Regions from separate parts of the Streptomyces sp. RLB3-17 genome, predicted to be linked through region 1. Evidence: predicted binding sites of a transcription regulator. Region 1 holds the regulator's gene; the other holds the start of a gene.
The links. The regulator HspR, encoded in region 1, represses chaperone genes until heat shock. The targets are predictions, from matches to a motif close to TTGAGNNNNNNNNNCTCAA.

Region 1 (11,477 bases):
GGGTGAGCGCGACGGCGGCGTTGTGGGTGGCGGGCGGCGTCGGTGTCGCCGTGCTCGCGCTGCTTCGGATCCCCACTTACGGGGGACGGCATGTCCCCGCGTACGGGAGTCGGTTGACCGTGAAGCCGCAGGTCGGAGCACGTGTACAAGCACACCTGCGTGTAAGCAAGAGATAAGACTTGAGCCCCCGTGACTCATGTCTGTTGACCCAGCAATGAGTGTGGTGCACACTTGAGTCCGTTCCACTCAAGTCATTGCTGGAGGAATTGAAATGGCACGTGCGGTCGGCATCGACCTGGGCACGACTAACTCCGTCGTCAGCGTTCTTGAAGGCGGCGAGCCCACCGTCATCACCAACGCAGAGGGCGCCAGGACCACGCCGTCCGTCGTCGCCTTCGCCAAGAACGGCGAGGTGCTCGTCGGCGAGGTCGCCAAGCGCCAGGCGGTCACGAACGTGGACCGGACCATCCGCTCCGTGAAGCGTCACATGGGCACGGACTGGAAGATCGAGCTCGACGGGAAGAACTTCAACCCGCAGCAGATGAGCGCCTTCATCCTGCAGAAGCTGAAGCGCGACGCCGAGGCCTACCTGGGCGAGAAGGTCACGGACGCGGTCATCACCGTCCCGGCCTACTTCAACGACTCCGAGCGCCAGGCGACGAAGGAGGCCGGCGAGATCGCGGGCCTGAACGTCCTGCGCATCGTGAACGAGCCCACGGCCGCCGCCCTCGCGTACGGCCTGGACAAGGACGACCAGACGATCCTCGTCTTCGACCTCGGTGGCGGCACCTTCGACGTGTCCCTCCTGGAGATCGGTGACGGCGTCGTCGAGGTGAAGGCCACCAACGGCGACAACCACCTCGGTGGTGACGACTGGGACCAGCGTGTCGTCGACTACCTGGTGCAGCAGTTCCGCTCCGGTCACGGCGTGGACCTCGCCAAGGACAAGATGGCGCTCCAGCGTCTGCGCGAAGCCGCCGAGAAGGCGAAGATCGAGCTGTCCTCGTCCACCGAGACCTCGATCAACCTGCCCTACATCACGGCCTCCGCCGAGGGCCCGCTGCACCTGGACGAGAAGCTCACGCGCGCCCAGTTCCAGCAGCTCACCGCGGACCTTCTGGAGCGCTGCAAGACGCCGTTCCACAACGTCATCAAGGACGCGGGCATCAACCTCTCCGAGATCGACCACGTCGTTCTCGTCGGTGGCTCGACCCGCATGCCCGCCGTCGCCGAGCTCGTCAAGGAGCTGACCGGCGGTCAGGACGCCAACAAGGGTGTCAACCCGGACGAGGTCGTCGCCATCGGCGCCGCCCTGCAGGCCGGTGTCCTCAAGGGTGAGGTCAAGGACGTCCTGCTCCTCGACGTCACCCCGCTGTCCCTCGGCATCGAGACCAAGGGCGGCATCATGACGAAGCTCATCGAGCGGAACACGACGATCCCGACCAAGCGGTCCGAGATCTTCACCACCGCCGAGGACAACCAGCCGTCCGTCCAGATCCAGGTCTACCAGGGCGAGCGCGAGATCGCGGCGTACAACAAGAAGCTCGGGATGTTCGAGCTGACCGGTCTGCCGCCGGCCCCGCGCGGTGTCCCGCAGATCGAGGTCGCCTTCGACATCGACGCCAACGGCATCATGCACGTGACCGCGAAGGACCTGGGCACGGGCAAGGAGCAGAAGATGACCGTCACCGGTGGCTCCTCGCTGCCGAAGGACGAGGTCGACCGGATGCGCCAGGAGGCCGAGCAGTACGCGGACGAGGACCACAAGCGCCGCGAGGCCGCCGAGACCCGCAACCAGGGCGAGCAGCTCGTCTACCAGACCGAGAAGTTCCTCAAGGACAACGAGGACAAGGTCCCGGGTGACGTCAAGACCGAGGTCGAGGCGTCCATCGCCGAGCTGAAGGAAAAGCTCAAGGGCGAGGACACCGCCGAGATCCGCACGGCCACGGAGAAGGTCGCCGCGGTCTCGCAGAAGCTCGGCCAGGCCATGTACGCCGACGCCCAGGCCGCGCAGGCCGCCGGTGGCGCCGATGGTGCCCCCGGTGCCGAGCAGGCCAAGGCCGATGACGACGTCGTCGACGCCGAGATCGTCGACGAGGAGCGCAAGGACGGTGCCGCGTGACGGAGGAGACCCCGGGCTTCGACGAGAAGCCTGACGTCCCCTCCGGCGCCACCCCTGACGACGCCGAGCCGCAGGCCGCCACCCCCTCCACGGAGGAGGCGGCGGCCCCGGCCGGGGACGCATCAGCAGCACAGATGGCCGGTCTGACCGCACAGCTGGACCAGGTCCGTACGGCGCTCGGCGAGCGCACGATGGACCTCCAGCGGCTCCAGGCCGAGTACCAGAACTACCGCCGCCGGGTCGAGCGCGACCGGATCGCGGTCAAGGAGATCGCCATCGCGAACCTCCTGACCGAGCTCCTGCCCGTGCTCGACAACATCGCCCGCGCGCGGGACCACGGCGAACTGGTCGGCGGCTTCAAGTCGGTGGCCGAGTCGCTGGAGACCGTCGCGGCGAAGATGGGCCTCCAGCAGTTCGGCAAGGAGGGCGAGCCCTTCGACCCGATGATCCACGAGGCCCTGATGCACTCGTACGCGCCGGACGTCACGGAGACGACGTGCGTGGCGATTCTGCAGCCGGGGTATCGCATCGGCGAGCGCACCATCCGCCCCGCGCGGGTGGCGGTCGCCGAACCCCAGCCGGGGGCGCAGACCGGCAAGGCGGACTCCCAGGATTCCGCCGAGGCGGCCGACGACAAGGAGAGCGGTGGCCCGGACGAGGGCTGACGTTGAACGCATGAGAGAGGAGGGGCGTCGAGGATGAGCACCAAGGACTTCATCGAGAAGGACTTCTACAAGGTCCTCGGCGTCCCCAAGGACGCCACCGAGGCTGAGATCAAGAAGGCGTACCGGAAGCTCGCCCGCGAGTTCCACCCGGACGCCAACAAGGGCAACGCCAAGGCCGAGGAGCGCTTCAAGGAGATCTCCGAGGCGAACGACGTGCTCGGAGACCCCAAGAAGCGCAAGGAGTATGACGAGGCACGCGCCCTCTTCGGCAACGGCGGCTTCCGTCCGGGTCCCGGCGCGGGCGGCGGCAACTTCAACTTCGACCTGGGCGACCTCTTCGGAGGCGGCGCCCAGGGCGGAGCAGGCGGTGCCGGTGGCTTCGGCGGCGGCATCGGTGACGTCTTCGGGGGCCTGTTCAACCGCGGCGGCGCGGGCACGGGTACGCGGACCCAGCCCCGGCGCGGCCAGGACATCGACACCGAGGTGACGCTCAGCTTCACCGAGGCGGTGGACGGCGCGACGGTCCCGCTGCGGATGACGTCCCAGGCGCCCTGCAAGGCCTGTTCGGGCACCGGCGACGCGAACGGCACACCGCGCGTGTGCCCGACGTGCGTCGGCACCGGCCAGGTCGCGCGCGGCTCCGGCGGCGGCTTCTCGCTCACGGACCCCTGCCCGGACTGCAAGGGCCGCGGTCTCATCGCGGAGAACCCCTGCGAGATCTGCCACGGCAGCGGCCGTGCCAAGTCCTCGCGCACGATGCAGGTCCGCATCCCGGCGGGAGTGAGCGACAGCCAGCGCATCCGCCTCCGCGGCAAGGGCGCACCCGGCGAACGGGGCGGCCCGGCAGGCGACCTGTACGTCACGGTCCACGTGGACGCCCACCCGGTCTTCGGCCGCAAGGGCGACAACCTCACCGTCACCGTGCCCGTCACCTTCGCGGAGGCGGCACTCGGCGGCGAGGTGCGCGTACCGACCCTGGGCGGCCCCCCGGTCACCCTGAAACTGCCCCCGGGCACGCCCAACGGCCGTACGATGCGGGCCCGCGGCAAGGGTGCCGTCCGCAAGGACGGTACGCGCGGCGACCTCCTGGTCACCGTCGAGGTCGCGGTCCCCACGGACGTGTCGGGCAAGGCTCGCGACGCCCTGGAGGCGTATCGCGAGGCAACCGCGGGCGAGGACCCACGGGCGGAGCTGTTCCAGGCCGCGAAGGGAGCATGAGCAGATGGACGGCCGTCGTCGAAACCCCTATGAACTGACCGAGGAGACCCCGGTCTACGTCATCTCGGTGGCGGCCCAGCTCTCCGGCCTGCACCCGCAGACCCTGCGTCAGTACGACCGCCTCGGCCTGGTCTCCCCGGACCGCACCGCCGGCCGGGGCCGGCGCTACTCGGCCCGCGACATCGAACTGCTCCGCACGGTGCAGGCGCTGTCCCAGGACGAGGGCATCAACCTGGCCGGCATCAAGCGCATCATCGAGCTGGAGAACCAGGTGGCCGCCCTCCAGTCCCGCGTCGCGGAACTGGAATCGGCCCTGGACGGCGCCGCTGCCGCGATGCAGCAGCGCGAGGCCGCGGTGCACGCCTCGTACCGCCGCGACCTGGTCCCGTACCAGGAGGTCCAACAGACGAGCGCGCTGGTGGTCTGGCGGCCGAAAAGGCAGTCGGACTAGCTCCCACGTACCGAAGGGGGTGGAGAGGTCGTCGACCTCTCCACCCCCTTCGGCGTTCCTCGGCTCACCGCGCCGGTTCGGTGACCGTCCAGTCGCCGGTGGGGTGAGGTCGAGTCCGTTTTCTTCGGTGTGTCAGAGAAGGTGGTGTTCACGTAGAACTGCCGCTTGTACACCGGTGATGCGCAGCTGCTCGCGGCGGAGGCCGGCGCCCCCGAGACGGCGAGCAGGCCCCCGGTGGTGGCGATCGTCGGCGTCGCGGCGAGCGCCGGTCCGCTCCGCCCAACTGGTCTCATGCTTCCCCTGTTTCGTGCTGCGACGTGTGCGGCCACCTTCGAGACTCGCGGACTGGGGGAGGGTTGTATGCCGCCAGGGAGCGAGTGACGCAAGTCAATCAGAGGGGTTCTGTGGAAGTGGCGGCGCACCCCCTTCCCATCGTGTTCACTTGGGGAACACAGAATGCTGTTGCCATCTCGTTAAGTGGTTACTCCTTGACGCTGAGGTGATCGCCGCGTTGGCTTTCAGCCACCTGGGTCGCAAAGCAGCTACCTCGCCCGGAAGGCACCTGATGTGAACACTCGTAACACCCGGCTTCGTCGTACCGCCATAGCCCTGGCCTGCTCCGCGATGACCGTCTCCCTTGCCGCCTGCGGTGTCGTGGACGGGATCGGCGGCAGCAGCACCAAGGCGAGCCCGACCAAGGGTGACGACATCACGGTTGGCCTGCTCCTCCCGGAGAAGGCCAACACCCGTTACGAGAAGTTCGACTACCCGATCATCGAGCAGCAGGTCGCCAAGCTCACCAACAACAAGGGCAAGGTCGACTACGCCAACGCGGCTCAGGACGCCACCAAGCAGAGCCAGCAGTTCCAGCAGATGGTGGCCGACAAGGTCGACGTGATCCTCGTCGACGCGGTGGACTCCAAGGCCATCGCGAGCGACGTGCAGAAGGCCAAGGACGCGGGCATCCCCGTCATCGCCTACGACCGTCTGGCGCAGGGCCCGATCGACGCGTACATCTCCTTCGACAACGAGCTCGTCGGCCAGGTGCAGGGCAAGGCGCTCCTGGAGGCGCTGGGCACCGACGCCTCCTCGAAGAAGATCGTCATGATGAACGGCTCGCCCACCGACCCGAACGCGGCGCAGTTCAAGTCGGGCGCCCTGGGTGAGCTCAACGGCAAGGTCGTCATCTCCAAGACGTACGACACCAAGGACTGGGACCCGGCCGTCGGCAAGGCCAACATGGAGAAGGCCATCTCGGCCATCGGCCTCAGCAACATCGCCGGTGTCTACTCCGCCAACGACGGCCTCGCGGGCGCCGTCATCGACGCCATGAAGACCATGGGCGTCAGCAAGGTGCCGCCGGTCACCGGTCAGGACGCCGAGCTGGACGCGGTGCAGCGGATCGTCCGGGGCGAGCAGTACATGAGCGTCTACAAGTCCTACCCCGACGAGGCCTCCGCGGCCGCCGAGATGGCTGTGGCGAAGGTCCAGGGGCGGGGCATCGAGTTCGACGCGCTCACCCGCGACAAGGTCGACAGCCCCACGAACAAGAAGATCCCCTCCCAGCTGATGCCCGTGGTCGCCCTGACCAAGGCCAACATCAAGGAGACGGTGATCCAGGACGGCATCTACACCGTCAAGCAGATCTGCACCTCCTCGACCAAGGCGGACTGCACGGCGATCGGCCTCAAGTAGTCGTGGACTGACGAACTTCCCTGACGAACGCGCGGGAGCCCTGGACAAGGGGCTCCCGCGCGTTCGTCGGATCAGGGGTCAGCGCCCCATCGACTGCCAGACTGCCTGGCGGCGCGTCGCCGTTGTCACTGGAGCGGCTGCGCCGCTCAGGGCCTAGAGCGCGGACAGCAGGACGGAGAGCGTGCGTACGACGGGCCCGTCGCGCGCGGTCATCCGCTTCGGGGCGCCAGGGTCGTAGGTCACCTCGATCCGCTCCGGATCGGTCGCCACGAGCCGGCCGCTTCCCCTGAACGTCCACTCCCCGGCGGCCGCGGCGAGGGCCGTCCCCAGCGCGAACAGCGCGCCGAACGCCCATTGCACCTTCCGATCGCGGGATGTCGTCCAGCGGTCCTTCCGTTCCGTCCGCGGCGGCACGGGCACGGTGGTCACCAACGTCGCCCCGTCCGCACGCGGTTCGACGGCGTCGTGTTCGACAGTCCTGACCCTCACGTCCCGGCTGAACCAATCCGGGCCCGCCGGTGTCTCAGAGGGCGACCGTGTTTGTCGTACTGGATGTGCTCGTCGTGCTGGAGGCGCCCGTGGCCATGATCGGCCTGTTCTGGATCACCAAGGAGAGCGTGTACGTGGGCGCCGAGCCCGAGGGGTACGGGCGCGGGGTGCGGCTCACCCCCGAGGGGCTTCAGGCCGTGGGCACGGGCCAGGAGGGGTTCTGGTCCTGGGCCGACGTCCGTGAGGTCACCGTTCACGACGTGCAGGTGCGCTCCAGTACCCGGTGGCTGGTGAACAACGTGATGGACACGGTCCTCGACATGGCGACGGGCGGCGGTGAGGCACCGCCCGCGTTCGAACTCCACGTACGGACGGACGAGGAGAAGGCCGAGCTGACGGTGTACACCGCGGCCGTCGGGGGCTACGTCCAGTCCGAGTACGAGCTGTCGGTGGCGCTGCTGAACCGGTTCGTGGACGGTACGGCGGACGTGGCGCGGCTGCTGGAGTGGGGAAGTGTCGAGGGCGACGGCGTGACGCCCTGGCGGGCGGCACGCGAGGCCCTGCTCACGAGTTGGGCCTCGGCCTGAGATGTTCGAGGAGTGCGGCGAGCCCCTCCGGGGTGGTGGCGAGTACGGTGCCGGGTTCGTCGCTTTCCCGGAGGCGGATCGTTCCGTCCTCACCGCATCGGGGGACCCGGAGCCGGTTCCCCTGGTCGGCCCTGTCGCCGTACCTACCGTGATCGCGTTGCTTGTGCCCCATGGACGCCGAGCCCACACTTGAGGAGGTGATGCCGCCATGACCGCTCTTGCGCACGAGAGGCCCGAGACCATGTCTGAGGTCAGGACCGAGTCCGAGAACGATTCCGACTTCGACGAGGTCCTGTGGCAGGCATGGAAGGCCATGGAACTCCCCGAGGGCTACCGCGCTGAGATCATCGAGGGAGCCATCGAGGTGTCGCCCACCGCCCGCCGTTCGCACGGCCTGATCACCAATCGTGTGCGTAGGGCCCTGGACAAGTTCTTGGACGGTGGCGAATACGCGTGCCATCAGGGCGTGAACGTGATCCACAGGCGCAAGGCGTGGATCCCCGACGCCTTCGTCGCACCGGAGGACACGCAACCCTGGGGTGATGAGGACGACCTCGGTGTCAGGGCCGAGGCCGTCTACCCCATCGTGGAAGTCGTTTCCCCTGGTAAGCGCAACCAGGACCGAGACCGGGTCCGCAAGCTTCGCGAATACGCTCGCGCCGGCATTCCGACCTATGTCGGCATCGATGACTACGACGCTCAGGGATCGGTCACTCTGTGCACCGGCCCGCGTCCCGACAAGGCGGACTGGGAAGACATCCACCGCGTCTACTACGGCACCGACGTCACCATCCCCGAAGGCCCCGCCAAGGGGTTCGTGATCGGGGAGACGATCACCGGGCCCAAGCGGAGCTGAGCCCGCGCCCGACCCCCCGGGGATACCTCCCCCTCACGCCACCCGCGTGAACTCCACCGTCACCTCCGGTGGGCCCCCGGCCACGCCCCGGTAGATCCCCTTGTGCGGGGTGACGTCGTCGTAGTCGCGACCGCGGCCGACCACGACGTGGGACTCGTCGGCCCGGGTGCTGTTGGTGGGGTCGTAGCCGGTCCAGTCGCCGGCCCAGTACTCGATCCAGGCGTGGCTCTGGCCGGCGACGGGGCGGTGGAGTTCGGCATCGCGTTCGGGGTGGAGGTAGCCCGAGACATAGCGGGTGGGCAGGCCCAGGCCGCGCAGGAGGGCCGCCGTCAGGTGGGTGATGTCCTGGCAGACGCCCGCGCCCTGCGCCCAGGCCTCCATGGCGCCGGTGTTCACGCCGGTGGCGCCGGGGAGGTACGAGACCTGGTCGGTGACCATGGCCGAGACCGCGACCGCCGTCTCGTGGGGATCCAGGCCCGTCGACGCCGACCTCGCCCGCTCCACCAACTCCCGCGTCACCGTCGTACGGCCGGTCGGGGACGTGTACTCCAGGAGGCGGGAGTTCGCCGTCGTCCTGGCGACCTCCGCCCAGGTCGGCGCGGGGGCCTGCGGGCCCGGTGGGGCCGTTTCCACCAGGCTCGACGCCGTGATGGTCAGGTCCTCATGCGGTTCCATCAGGTCGAAGCCCGTGACCTGGGTGCCCCAGTAGTCCCAGTACGACCAGGTGGGCGTGGTCGGGTTGACCGTGACCCTGGCGTCCAGGGTCGTCTGGCCGGGGAGCGTCAGGGGGGTCATGCGGACCTCGTTGTGGGAGGAGACCGCGGCCTGCGCGTACGAGACGCGGGTGGTGTGCCGGATCCGCAGCCGGCGTGTCACGGGAGTGCTCATCGCGCTCACGCTCCTTCCTGGGCCCACTCGACGGGCCCCTGGTACGGGAAGAACCTCTCCGCCACCGCCTCCGCCGAGGCCGTGCACGCTTGTTGCAGGTCGCGGAGGAGCAAGGGGAGCTGTTCCTCCAGGGCCGCCAGGTCCAGGTATTCCAGGCGGGTTCTCATACGGCCTATCGGGCGGCGGGCCGGGTCCTGACGGGGACGGCCGAGGGCGGCGAGGCACTCCTCGGCGGTGGTGAGCGCGTGCAGGGCCGACCGGGGGAAGTCCCGGTCGAGGAGAAGGAATTCGGCCACTCTCGGGGTGTCACCGAAACCGCCGTACACCCGGGCATACGCCTCGTCCGCGCCGCTCGCGCTCAGCAGTGTCGGCCAGTCGGGGGCGTGGGCGGCGTCCAGCACGCGGACGGAGAGGAGCCGTACGGTCATGTCCACCCGCTCCAGGCTCCGGCCCAGCACCACGAAACGCCAGCTGTCGTCGCGGCTCATCGTGGAGTCCGCGAGACCGAAGAAGAGCGCGGCCCGGCGGCGTACCAGCTCCAGGTACGCGTACGGGCCCGTACGGCGGGCCGCGAGGCGCTGGTCGGCCAGCGCGTGCCAGGTGGAGTTGAGGCACTCCCACATCTCGGAGGAGACGGCCTCGCGGGCGCTGCGGGCGTTGAGGCGGGCGGCTCCGAGCGCGCCCTCGATGGAGCAGGTGGAGCGGGCGTCGAAGGCGAGCTGGTCCAGGACCTGCTGCATGTCGACGCGTTCGGAGCCCGCGTCGACACCGAGGATGGCGTACAGGGAGCGGCAGGCCACGTCCTCGTCGCGCCAGGGATCCTCCAGGAGGCGGTGGAGGTAGGCGTCGAGGATGCGGCCGGTGGCGTCCGCCCGCTCGACGTAACGGCCCGTCCAGGTCAGGGCCTCGGCTATGCGGGAGAGGATCACGTCGTTCACTGCTGCTGTGCCCCTTCCTGTACGACGCCACGGGCGCCGTCGGGTCCGAGCTGGCGCGGGACCACGTCCAACGCCGTGCCGCGGCCGTCGGGGTCCTCGGCGATCGGGGTCCCCTCTGTTCGAGCGAAGTCGAGAACTCGGGGGAGCTCGGCGGGGCCCTCCGCCAGCACCCAGGTGTCCTTGGAGCCGCCGCCCTGGCTGGAGTTGACGATGAGGTTGCCCTCCTGGAGGGCGACCCTGGTGAGGCCGCCGGGCAGTACCCAGACGTCCGTGCCGTCGTTGACGGCGAACGGGCGCAGGTCGATGTGGCGGGGCGCCATCCGGTCGCCCGCGAGGGTGGGCGAGGTGGAGAGCGCCACGGGCCGCTGCGCGATCCAGCCACGCGGGTCGGCGGCGACGGCCGCCCGGGTGCGCTCCAGGGTGTCCCGGTCGGCCTTGGGTCCGATGACGATGCCCTGGCCGCCCGCCCCGTCCACCGGCTTGATCACCAGCTGGTCGATCTGGTCGAGGACGGCGTCCAACTGGCCCGGTTCGTCCGGACGGTAGGACTCGACGTTCGGGAGAACGGGCTCCTCGCCGAGGTAGTACCGGATCAGATCGGGTACGTACGTGTAGAGGAGTTTGTCGTCGGCGATGCCGTTGCCCACGGCGTTGGCGAGCGTGACGGTGCCCGCCTGGGCGGCGCTGAGGATGCCCGGGCAGCCGATCACCGAATCGGGCCGGAAGTGCAGCGGATCGAGGAAGTCGTCGTCGAGCCGTCGGTATACGACATGCACCGGCATCTCGCCCCGCGTGGTCCGCATCCAGACACGGTTGTTCCGGCAGGCGAGATCGTGCCCCTCGACCAGCTGCACCCCCATCAGCCGTGCCAGCAGGGCGTGTTCGAAGTAGGCGGCGTTGCTGGGGCCGGGCGTGAGGACGACGACCCTCGGGTCGTCGACCCCGTCGGGCGCGGCGGCGCGCAGGGCCGCCAGAAGTCTCTGCGCGTAGCCGTCCACGGGGACGACGTGCTGTTCGGCGAAGAGGGACGGAAAGATCCTGGTCATCGCGCGCCGGTTCTCGATGACGTACGAGACCCCGGACGGCACGCGGACGTTGTCCTCCAGGACCCGGAAGTCCCCGGCCTCGTCCCGTACGAGATCGATGCCGGCGACGTGGATCCGTACGCCGCCGGGTGGCTCGATCCCGTGCGCCGCCCGGTGGAAATGGGGGGAGTTGAGCAGGAGACGCCAGGGCACGACCCCGTCCTCGAAGGCGCGGCCGGGCCCGTAGGCGTCGGAGAGGTAGGCCTCCAGGGCCCTCACCCGTTGGGAGACCCCTCGTTGGACGAGGTCCCATTCGAGGGCGTCGAGGATCCTGGGGACCAGGTCCAGCGGCCAGGGGCGCTCCTCGCCCGCGAAGGCGTAGGTCACGCCACGGTCGGTGAACGCGCGGGCCATCTGGTCGGCCCGGAAGCGCAGTTCACCCGGTTCGATCGGCTGCAGGGCGGCCAGTACCGGCTCATAGGCGGTCCTGACTTCACCCGGCCGCTCAAACATCTCGTCCCACGCATCGGCCAACGCGTACGC
Region 2 (11,477 bases), 1.3 Mb from region 1:
GCCTCGACCGAGTCGTCGCCGATGACGGGGCGGAAGGCGCCCGTGGTGAACTCCTCCGTCTTCGACGCGGCGGCCTTGAGGCGCAGCATCGACTTCGGGGTGAAGACGACCAGCGGCTTGTGGTGCGGGTTGTGCACCTGCCACCGCAGGAGGTGGAAGTAGTTCGACGGGAGCGTCGGCTGGGCGACCGTCATGTTGTTCTGCGCGCACAGCTGGAGGAAGCGCTCGATGCGGGCCGAGGAGTGGTCCGGGCCCTGGCCCTCGTAGCCGTGCGGGAGGAGGAGGGTGACGCCGGACGTCTGGCCCCACTTCTGCTCCGCGGCCGAGATGTACTCGTCGACGACCGTCTGCGCGCCGTTGACGAAGTCGCCGAACTGCGCCTCCCACATCACGAGGGCGTCCGGGCGGGCCAGCGAGTAGCCGTACTCGAAGCCCATGACCGCGTACTCGGAGAGCAGGGAGTCGTAGACGTTGTAGCGGGCCTGGTCGTCGGAGAGGTACTGGAGCGGGGTGAAGTCCTCGCCCGTGACCCGGTCGATCAGGACCGCGTGGCGCTGGCCGAAGGTGCCGCGGCGGGAGTCCTGGCCCGACAGCCGGACCGGGGTGCCCTCCAGGAGGAGGGAGCCGATGGCGAGGGTCTCGCCCATGCCCCAGTCGATCGTGCCGTCCTCGATCATCGCCGCCCGGCGCTGCAGCTGCGGCAGCAGACGCGGGTGGACGGTGACGTTGTCGGGGATGTTGACCTGGGACTCGGCGATCCGCTTGACGACCTCCTGGGAGACCGCGGTCTGCACGGCCACCGGGAACTGCGCCTGCGGGTCCGAGATCTGCACCTCGGCCCCCTGCGAGACGGCCTCGCGGACCTCGGTGAAGACCTTCTCCAGCTGGCCCTGGAAGTCCTGCAGCGCCTGCTCGGCCTCTTCGAGGGTGATGTCGCCGCGGCCGATCAGGGACTCGGTGTAGAGCTTGCGCACCGAGCGCTTCTTGTCGATCAGGTCGTACATCAGCGGCTGCGTGAACGCCGGGTTGTCCGACTCGTTGTGTCCGCGACGGCGGTAGCAGATGAGGTCGATCACGACGTCCTTGTTGAACGCCTGGCGGAACTCGAAGGCCAGGCGAGCGACGCGGACGACGGCCTCGGGGTCGTCGCCGTTCACGTGGAAGATCGGCGCCTCGATCATGCGGGCCACGTCGGTGGCGTACATGGAGGAGCGCGAGGACTCCGGGGCGGCGGTGAAGCCGACCTGGTTGTTGATGACGATGTGGACCGTGCCGCCGGTGCGGTAGCCACGCAGCTGCGACATGTTCAGCGTCTCGGCGACCACACCCTGGCCCGCGAAGGCCGCGTCACCGTGCAGGGCGACCGGCAGGACGGTGAAGTCCGTGCCGCCCTTGTTGATGATGTCCTGCTTGGCGCGGGCGATGCCCTCGATGACCGGGTCGACCGTCTCCAGGTGGGAGGGGTTCGCGGCCAGCGAGACCTTGATCTGCTCGCCGTCGAGGCCTGTGAAGGTGCCCTCGGCACCCAGGTGGTACTTCACGTCGCCGGAGCCGTGCATCGACTTCGGGTCGAGGTTGCCCTCGAACTCGCGGAAGATCTGCGCGTACGACTTGCCGACGATGTTGGCGAGGACGTTCAGGCGGCCGCGGTGGGCCATGCCGATGACGACCTCGTCCAGGCGGGACTCCGCGGCGCTGTCGATGACGGCGTCGAGGAGCGGGATGACGGACTCGCCGCCCTCCAGGGAGAAGCGCTTCTGGCCGACGTACTTCGTCTGCAGGAAGGTCTCGAAGGCCTCCGCCGCGTTCAGGCGGCGCAGGATGCGCAGCTGCTCCTCGCGCTCCGGCTTGGAGTGCGGGCGCTCGACGCGGTCCTGGATCCACTTGCGCTGCTTCGGGTCCTGGATGTGCATGAACTCGATGCCGGTGGTGCGGCAGTACGAGTCGCGCAGCACGCCGAGGATGTCGCGCAGCTTCATCATCGACTTGCCGGAGAAGCCGCCGACCGCGAACTCGCGCTCCAGGTCCCACAGGGTGAGGCCGTGCTCGGTGATGTCGAGGTCGGGGTGCTTGCGCTGGCGGTACTCCAGCGGGTCGGTGTCGGCCATGACGTGGCCGCGGACCCGGTAGGAGTGGATCAGCTCGAAGACGCGGGCGGCCTTCGTGACGTCGTCGTCGTGGCTCGCGTCGATGTCCTTGAGCCAGCGGACCGGCTCGTAGGGGATGCGCAGGGCCTCGAAGATCTCGTCGAAGAAGCCGTTCTCGCCGAGGAGGAGGTTCGCGACGATCCTGAGGAACTCGCCGGAGGCGGCGCCCTGGATCACCCGGTGGTCGTAGGTCGACGTGAGCGTCATGACCTTCGAGATGCCGAGCTTGTTCAGGGTGTCCTGGGAGGTGCCCTGGAACTCCGCCGGGTAGTCCATGGAGCCGACGCCCATGATGACCGACTGGCCGGGCATCAGACGCGGGACGGAGTGGACGGTGCCGAGGCCGCCGGGGTTGGTCAGGGAGACCGTGACACCGGTGAAGTCGTCCATCGTCAGCTTGCCGTCGCGGGCGCGGCGGACGATGTCCTCGTAGGCCTGCCAGAACTCGAAGAAGTTCAGCGTCTCGGCCTTCTTGATGCCGGCGACGACGAGCTGGCGGTCGCCGTTCGGCTTCACCAGGTCGATGGCGAGGCCGAAGTTCACGTGCGCGGGCTTGACGAGGGTGGGCTTCCCGTCCTTCTCCGCGTAGTGCCAGTTCATCGACGGCATGGCCTTGATGGCCTGCACCATCGCGTAGCCGATGAGGTGGGTGAAGGAGATCTTCCCGCCCCGGGCGCGCTTCAGGTGGTTGTTGATGACGATGCGGTTGTCGAAGAGCAGCTTCACCGGGACCGCGCGCACGGACGTGGCCGTGGGCAGCTCCAGGGAGGCGTTCATGTTCTTCGCGACGGCACCGGCGGGACCACGCAGCGTCACGTACTCGGGACCCTCGGGGGCCTCGGTCGCGGGCTCGGCCTTCGGCTTCGCGGCGGCCGGAGCGGCCTTCACGGGGGCCGGGGCGGCGGCAGCGGGCTTCGGCGCCGCCGGAGCGGCGGCGGGAGCGGCGGCCTGGACGGGCGCAGGAGCGGCCTGAGCCGGGGCTGCGGGCGCCGCGGGTGCGGCCGGGGCCGCCGGAGCGGCAGGCGCGGCCTGAGGCGTCGCTGACGGGGTGGTGGTCCCTGCGGCCCCCGCGGCCGCAGTACCCGCCGAAGCCGAGGCGGCAGGAGCCCCCGGCTTGTAGTCGGCGAAGAAGTCCCACCAGGCTCGGTCTACCGAATTCGGGTCCTGGAGGTACTGCTGATAGATCTCGTCGACGAGCCATTCGTTCGCACCGAACGCGGCCGCGGGGTTCTTCCCGGCGGCTTGGTCATCGGTCGAGATGCTCGAGTTACTGGGGGACTGTGGCGACACGGCGGCAACCGCCCTCTTCCGCTTCACAAGGTGATGGACAGCGGGAATTAAGGCTACGCCCCCATGGCCGAGAAGGTCAGGCCGGGCCGGTCCAACGTCGTGTAAGTCACATCGGAAAGCGTGTTTCGGGGAAGGAAATGGCGGGAAACAAGCGGGGTTTCGGTCCGGAATGGGTACGTCGATCCAGGGTCGCGGTACGACTCACACGGCCCTGTGCCTGATCACACGTGTCCACGAGCACGGGACGACGGTGGATCTTGTGGCTCCGGTTCGAACTTTACGTCAACTTGGCAGAGAAGGAAGCCCTGGAAGGATGACCTGAATCCGGCAGCCCCGCTGGGATTCGGCCACGCCGATCCGACCGCCGTGCAGATCGACCGCCCAACGGGCGATGGCGAGCCCGAGGCCCGTACCGCCGTCGCTGCCCGGCCCGTGCGGCGAGGGCACCCCGCCGCGGTTGAAGCGCTCGAAGACCCGGTGCCACTCCGACTGCGGAATGCCGGGGCCCTCGTCCAGGACCTCCAGGGCGAGTGACTCCGGGTAGTCGCCGCGCCGCGCCTTGACCGTCACCCGGCCATGCGGCGGGCTGTGCTTGACCGCGTTGTCGATGAGGTTCGCCACGACCTGGTGGATCCGCTCCGGGTCCGCGTGCGCGGTCAGCTCCGGCGGGGACACGTCCAGGTGCAGGTGGACGTCGGTGCGGGTGTGACTGCCGGAGCCCGAGGCGATGCCCGCGCGCACGGAGGCGACCATGTTGGCCTCCTTGAGCACGCCGGACAGGTACGGCCACACCTCGAAACGGCGCCTGCGCAGGGGTACGACGCCGTTGTCCAGCCTGGAGAGGTCCAGCAGCGTCTCGACCAGCCGGCCCAGCCGCTCCGTCTGCTTCAGGGCCGTACGCATCGTCTCGGGATCGGCGGCGGAGACGCCGTCCACGACGTTCTCCAGGACCGCGCGCAGGCCCGCGATGGGGGTGCGCAGCTCGTGCGAGACATTCGCCACGAGTTCCTTGCGCTGGCGGTCCTGGGCCTCCAGTTCGTCGGCCATGAGGTTGATCGTCTGGGCCAGGTCGCCCAGCTCGTCCCGCCGGTCGTCACGCACCCGGCGGGTGTAGTCGCCGTGCGAGATGGAGCGGGCGACCGTGTTCATCTCGTCCAGCGGAGCCGTGAGCGAATGGGCCACGAACTGCGTTATCAGCAGTGTGGCGATCATCGAGAAGACCGTGATGAAGCGGAGCTCCGTCTTGGTGTGCACCGCGATCATCGACAGGCCCGTGGTGATGAGCACGGAGATGACGACCAGAGCGCCCAGCTTGGTCTTGATCGAGAAGGGGCGTACGGAGCCCCAGAACCCCTCGCCGCGGCCCGGCTCACCGGGACCGCTCACGACGCCCGTGGTTCTGCCCGATTCACCGAGCCCGCTCATGACATCAGCCCCCTACATGAGGTTCCTGGCCCCTGCGGAGACCCGGCTCAGGGAGTCGGGGTCTCCAGGGCGTAGCCCACACCGTGGACGGTTCGGATCCGCTCGGCACCGATCTTCCGGCGCAGCGCCTTGATGTGGCTGTCCACGGTCCGAGTGCCCGAGGCGTCCGCCCAGTCCCAGACCTCGGCCAGCAACTGCTCGCGGGAGAGTACCGCGCGCGGAGTGTTGGCGAGGCATACCAGGAGGTCGAATTCGGTGGGCGTGAGGTGCACGTCCTCCGAGCGCACCCGCACCCGGCGCTGCGCGTGGTCGATCTCCAGCTCGCCGAGGCGCAGGATCCCGCTGCGCGGCGTCGAGGCGGCCACCACGGCCCGCTCGACCCGGCGCAGCAGGACGTGCACGCGCGCGGCCAGCTCGCGCATCGAGAACGGCTTGGTCATGTAGTCGTCGGCGCCGACGCCGAGCCCGACCAGCATGTCGGTCTCGTCGTCGCGCGCGGTGAGCATCAGCACCGGCACCGGGCGCTGGGCCTGCACGCGTCGGCAGACCTCCAGGCCGTCGAAGCCGGGCAGCATGATGTCGAGGATCAGCAGGTCGGGCTGCCAGGCCTCTGCTGTGTCGACGGCGGCCGGTCCGTCGCCCGCGGTTTGCACGAGGAATCCCTCGGCTCGCAGGCGGGCCGCGATGGCGTCGACAATCGTCGGGTCGTCCTCGACCACCAGCACCCGGCGCTGAGCGCCTGGCGTGGCCGCCGTGCCGTTGTGCGAGGTGTGTGTCTGCTCCATCGCCCGCCCCTGAGGTGTGCTTTCCGGAATCCGTGGGGTGATCCCATGACTGCGCTTGACGCTTGAATGATCTGCGCCAGGGAAGCAGGGTACGGGCAGTCACCTTCGCTCGGCTATCCAGGCCCGACCGCGAGGTGGACGACGTCCGGAACGCCCCGGGCAACGGGGATCTCTTCGGTACGCACCTGGTGGAATCCGGCATTCCGCAGCGTTCCTTCAAATTCCGGAGAGGGCTGCGCCGACCACACGGCGAGCACCCCGCCCGGCTTCAACACCCTTGCGCAGCTTGCCAGTCCGGCCGGTCCGTACAGCCCGGTGTTGTCCTCGGTGACGGTCCAGTCGGGCCCGTTGTCGATGTCGAGGCACAGCGCGTCGTACGTGTCGGAAGTCTCATTGACGTGAGCGAGCAGATCGGATCTCACGATCTCGGTCCGGGGGTCGGCGAGCGCCGTCGCGGAGAGTTCCGCCAGCGGTCCGTCACGGTGCCAGTCGATGATGGCCCCTTCGCGTTCGACGACCGTGATGTGCCCCCAGCGCGGGTCGGCGGCGGCGTGCGCGAGGGAGAACCCGACACCGAGCCCCCCGATCAGCACCTTGGGCTCCGCCCGTCCGTCCAGGGCGTCCAGCGCGGCGTCGACGAGCAGCCGTTCCGAGCGGCCGTCGGAGGTGTCCATCAGGAAGCACCCGTTGGCGATGATCTGCAGCAGCGCGCCGTGGCGCCGCAACACGACCTCGCCGTAGGGGCCTTCCCGGCGATCGATGACTACAGGGATGTCGTACGAGGCAGTCATGGCTCCCATCCTGGCACTTTCACCAGAATGGGCAGCCGAATTAACCCTCGGGCGGTCAGAGGTTCAGTCCGTGCCCGTAGGGGAACACGGGGTCTTCGGTGTCGTCGGGGGCGTCCGGCCGTGACGCCTCGACCGCCGCCATGGAGCGCGGCAGTTCGAACGGCAGTCGCCCCTGGGCCCGTGCCCGTCCGAAGGCGACGTCCAGGAGTGCCGTGTCGCTCGTGCCGTAGTCGGCGACCAGCGCGGCCGCCGTCGCGGCGATCTCGGGGAGGACGGCGGGCCGTTCGAGGTTGACGCACACCAGCGTGGGCACCGCGTCCAGCAGTCGCAGGATCTCCTTGAGCTCGTCCTCCGGGAAGGCCGGCGACCCCGAGTGGAAGAAGGACTCGAAGAGAGCGGGGCGCTCCTCGTGGGGCGTGCGCAGCCGCAGGACCGCGAGGTCCGCGTCGACGGGATCGGCGACGACATTGACATACGCGGCGGCCACTTGCTCGGAGATCACCCGCACGTACAGGTTCGGGCGGCCTTCGAGGGGCAGCAGTCCGTGGTTGGTCAGGACGGTCAGCGAGCGGCGCCGGGCGGCCTCGCCGAGCGCGGTGAACTCGCCCGCCCCGACGGTCTCCTCCGCCCGGTCGGGGTCCACGTACGGGTTCTCGAACAGGCCGAGTGTGAATTTCTCGCGCAGGAGTCGACGTACGGATTCATCGATGCGTTCCTCCGTGACACGGCCCGAGCGGACCAGTTCCACGATCACCTCGGGGCACTGCTCGCCGAGCACGGGCGCGTCGGTGAGCAGGCCCCAGTCGGTGCAGACGATGCCGTCGAAGCGGTTTCCTTGCTTCCTTCTTGCCTTGCTCGAGGCGGCTTCTTGACGGGCTTCTTACTTCTTAAAGAAGGGGGCTGTTTGAAGGGGAGGGCTTACCTGACGGAGCGGATGAACTGGACGGCGAGTGCGCCCAGCACGGCGGCGATCGCGCCGAAGAGGAACAGCGCCCCGTAGTTGCCGCCCCCGCCGGTCGCCAGGAGCGCGGGGGCGGCGATCGGGACGAGGGACTGGGGCAGGGCGTTGCCGATGTTGAGGACACCCATGTCCTTGGCCGACTCGTCGGGGTCGGGCAGTACCGCGGTGGCGAGCGCCATGTCGACGGAGAGGCAGAGACCCTCGCCGAGGAGTTCGCCGCCGTCATGGACGGCATCCAGCTGCAGTGGGCCCTCGACCCCACGGACGTCGACACGGCCGCCCGGATGCGGGCCTACCTCGACCGGCTGCTGCGCTCGATCACCGTCTCGGGCGCGGGGCTGCCCTCGGACGCACATACGGGACTGACTTGTTCGCACGCAGGGACCGACTCGGACGCGCGCACGGACTGACTCGGACGCGTGTGCGGAGACGGCGACCCCGGACGCCGTACACGCTTATCAGGTTGCTATGAATCGCCTCCCACGTGGCGTCGGTCATAGACAGCGGCGCCGCGAGCCCCCAAAGGTGGGGCGGGACGGAAGGAGCCCCTCACCTTGGACCGGAGCACGACCGCGACGGCGACGGCAGTGGCGACGACCACGGCCCCGACGGCCTCCTCGGCCGATGCCGCGCTCAAGGACCCACAGACGGGCAGGCTTCTCCTGGACGGGGTGCCGCGACAACGCGGCGCCACGGCCGTGTTGCCCGGCCCCCGCCCGGCGACGACACGCCCTGTACTCGCCCCTCCCGCCCCATCCGCCCCATCCGCTCCACCCGTCTCCCGCGCCCTCGCCCGGCTCCGGTCACTCCGTCCCTGGCGGCTGCTGCCCACCCCCACCGGAACGCCGTTCACCTTCGGTTACGCGGTCGTGCTCACCGTCACCGCGATGGTCACCGACTACGCGGACCCCTCCCTCGTCCACGCCTTGCAGCAGGGGTCCAGCACCGATGTCGCGCACCTCGTACGCGAACCGGTGCTGGTGCTGCTGGCCAGCGCGCTGTGGATGGCGGGCGGGATCACCTCGCCGTACGCCATCGGGTTCGTGCTGGTGCTGACCGCGCTGGAGCGGCGGATAGGCGGCCTGCGGGCCGCCGGAGTCTTTCTGCTCGGGCACGTCGTGGCCACCCTGGCCACCGAGGTGCCCGTCGGCCTTTCCGTGCTGGTGGGAGACCTCCCCGACAGTTCCCTGCACCGCCTCGACTACGGCATCAGCTTCGGCGTCGCCACGAGCGTCGGCGCGCTCGCCGGGCTGCTGAGGCCCTGGCTGCGCTGGCCGATGCTGGTCGTGTTCGGCTCGATGGTCGTCGGGGACCTGCTCGAATTCGCCGACCCGATGACGGACTGGGGGCATGTGATGTCCCTGGCGATCGGGGTGTCGACCTGGCCGCTGGTTCGGGGCTGGCGCCGCGCCCGTACGGAGGCGGCCTCCGGCCCCGCCACCCCCGCCGCCGTACACACCGCTCAGACGCCCGGCACCGTCGCCGCCTAGCACCGCGGGTGGTCGGGGTGTTCGGGGCGGGCCCGGTCCGGTCGGGTCAGGTGGCCCGGGCCGCCGTCAGCCGTCGGGCCGGCTCCGGTACGCCGGGTCGGCGCTCCTGTTCCGCACTCGCCCCGTGGAGCCTGCTGGTGAGCTGGTACGGGTCGGCGCGCAGGTCGTGAGCCGGTACGGGTCGGCGCACAGGTCGTAGTACTCGCGGAAGGGGACCTCGCCGCCGTTCACCCCGCCGGGCAGCCGGCGCTGCCGGTCCAGGCGGAGGCCGAAGTACTCCGTGTCCTGCTCGGTCTTGCCGATGTACGTCGCCCAGCTGTGGATCGGCTGCTTGTCCTCGACGTGCGCCGTGCGCCGTGAGGCGGTCGTCGGTCGTTCCTGCCCTCACGGGAAGGGACGGCGGGCCGACGGCGTTGACCGCACCACAGGCGTTCGCCGCGGATCTGCGGCGGAGCGGCGCCGACCAAGAGGGAAGCGGGGCGGATACCACGCTGACCTGCGCGAATGTCTCCGTGGCGCGGAGTCGAGAGAGCGATCGCTCACAGCGAACAGACCCTGGGGAACAATCCGGGGCTCACGTGCATTGAGTCGGCATAGCTCAACTTGACTGCCTAGGGAGAGATAATGGCTTCGACGTCCACACCGCTCACCCTGCCCGTGTTGCCGCTCGATGACGAGGTCGTGCTGCCCGGGATGGTGGTTCCGCTGGACCTGAACGACGCCGATGTGCGCGCCGCGGTGGAGGCCGCCCAGGCCGCCGCGCGGTCGGAGCCCGGCAAGCCGAAGGTGCTGCTGGTGCCACGCATCGACGGGGCGTACCCGAGCACGGGCGTGCTCGGCACCGTCGAGCAGGTCGGCCGACTGGCCGACGGCGACCCGGGCGCGCTGATCCGCGGCCGTGGGCGCGTGAAGATCGGCGCCGGGACGACCGGTCCTGGTGCCGCCCTGTGGGTCGAGGGCACCCGGGTCGACGAGACCGTGCCCGACCCGCTGCCCGGCCACGTCGCCGAGCTGGTCAAGGAGTACAAGGCCCTCGCCACCAGCTGGCTGCGCAAGCGCGGCGCCTGGCAGGTCGTGGACCGCGTGCAGGCCATCGACGACGTGTCCACCCTTGCCGACAATTCCGGTTACTCCCCGTTCCTGAGCACCGAGCAGAAGGTCACGCTGCTGGAGACCGCCGACCCGGTCGCCCGGCTGAAGCTCGCCACCGAGCAGCTGCGTGAGCACCTCGCCGAGCAGGATGTCGCCGAGTCCATCGCGAAGGACGTCCAGGAAGGCGTCGACAAGCAGCAGCGCGAGTTCCTGCTGCGGCGCCAGCTCGAAGCCGTCCGCAAGGAGCTGCGCGAGCTGAACGGCGACGCCAAGGAGGGCGAGGAGTCCGACGACTACCGGACCCGCGTCGAGGCCGCCGACCTCCCCGAGAACGTCCGCGAGGCCGCGCTCAAGGAAGTCGACAAGCTGGAGCGGTCCAGCGACCAGTCGCCCGAGGGCGGCTGGATCCGGACCTGGCTCGACACCGTCCTGGAACTGCCGTGGAATGAGCGGACCGAGGACGAGTACGACATCCAGGGCGCCAAGAGCATCCTGGACGCCGAGCACGCCGGTCTGGAGGACGTGAAGGAGCGCATCACCGAGTACCTGGCCGTGCGCAAGCGGCGTTCCGAGCGTGGTCTCGGCGTCGTCGGCGGGCGGCGCGGCGGTGCCGTGCTCGCGCTCGTCGGTCCGCCCGGTGTCGGCAAGACCTCGCTCGGCGAGTCCGTCGCGCACGCCATGGGCCGCAAGTTCGTCCGGGTCGCGCTCGGCGGCGTACGGGACGAGGCCGAGATCCGCGGCCACCGGCGTACGTACGTCGGCGCGCTGCCCGGCCGTATCGTCCGCGCCATCAAGGAGGCCGGGTCCATGAACCCGGTGGTCCTGCTGGACGAGATCGACAAGGTCGGCTCCGACTTCCGCGGCGACCCCGCCGCGGCGCTGCTCGAAGTCCTAGACCCCGCCCAGAACCACACCTTCCGGGACCACTACCTGGAGGTCGAGCTCGACCTCAGCGACGTGGTGTTCCTGGCGACGGCCAACGTGCTCGAAGCCATCCCGGAGGCGCTGCTCGACCGTATGGAACTGGTCCGGCTCGACGGGTACACCGAGGACGAGAAGGTCGTCATCGCCCGTGACCACCTGCTGCCGCGTCAGCTGGAGCGGGCCGGTCTGGAGAAGGAGGAGGTCGCGCTCGACGAGAGCGCGCTGCGCAAGCTCGCCGGGGAGTACACCCGGGAAGCGGGCGTACGCAACCTGGAGCGGGCCGTCGCACGCCTGCTCCGCAAGGTCGCGGCGCAGCACGAACTCGGCGAGCGGCAGCTGCCCTTCACGGTGACCGACGCCGATCTGCGCGGGCTCATCGGACGGCCGCACCACGTGCCCGAGTCCGCCCAGGACCCGGCCGAGCGCCGTACCGCGGTGCCCGGTGTCGCCACCGGTCTGGCCGTGACGGGCGCGGGCGGTGACGTCCTCTTCGTGGAGGCGTCGCTGGCCGACCCGGAGACCGGCGCGGCCGGTCTGACCCTGACCGGTCAGCTGGGTGACGTGATGAAGGA

Region 2: lon (endopeptidase La) is a predicted target of HspR. The motif match lies at 9,473-9,491, and genes of this name have one in related genera.

Annotation. Positions count from the first base shown of each region.
Region 1 covers NZ_CP041610.2:6,117,559-6,129,035, forward strand. The annotation lists gene FNV62_RS27755 (MraY family glycosyltransferase) at 1-176, shown strand, start outside; gene dnaK (molecular chaperone DnaK) at 272-2,122, shown strand; gene grpE (nucleotide exchange factor GrpE) at 2,119-2,787, shown strand; gene dnaJ (molecular chaperone DnaJ) at 2,821-4,005, shown strand; gene FNV62_RS27775 (heat shock protein transcriptional repressor HspR) at 4,010-4,456, shown strand; gene FNV62_RS27780 (sugar ABC transporter substrate-binding protein) at 5,024-6,151, shown strand; gene FNV62_RS27785 (hypothetical protein) at 6,305-6,640, opposite strand; gene FNV62_RS27790 (hypothetical protein) at 6,688-7,227, shown strand; gene FNV62_RS27795 (Uma2 family endonuclease) at 7,436-8,083, shown strand; gene FNV62_RS27800 (transglutaminase family protein) at 8,117-8,971, opposite strand; gene FNV62_RS27805 (alpha-E domain-containing protein) at 8,977-9,909, opposite strand; gene FNV62_RS27810 (circularly permuted type 2 ATP-grasp protein) at 9,906-11,477, opposite strand, start outside.
Region 2 covers NZ_CP041610.2:7,392,763-7,404,239, forward strand. The annotation lists gene FNV62_RS33570 (multifunctional oxoglutarate decarboxylase/oxoglutarate dehydrogenase thiamine pyrophosphate-binding subunit/dihydrolipoyllysine-residue succinyltransferase subunit) at 1-3,437, opposite strand, end outside; gene FNV62_RS33575 (sensor histidine kinase) at 3,720-4,862, opposite strand; gene FNV62_RS33580 (response regulator transcription factor) at 4,910-5,647, opposite strand; gene FNV62_RS33585 (spermidine synthase) at 5,761-6,438, opposite strand; gene FNV62_RS33590 (glycoside hydrolase family 3 C-terminal domain-containing protein) at 6,494-7,216, opposite strand; gene FNV62_RS55940 (hypothetical protein) at 7,357-7,578, opposite strand; gene FNV62_RS58065 (hypothetical protein) at 7,624-7,809, shown strand; gene FNV62_RS33600 (rhomboid-like protein) at 7,954-8,889, shown strand; gene lon (endopeptidase La) at 9,514-11,477, shown strand, end outside.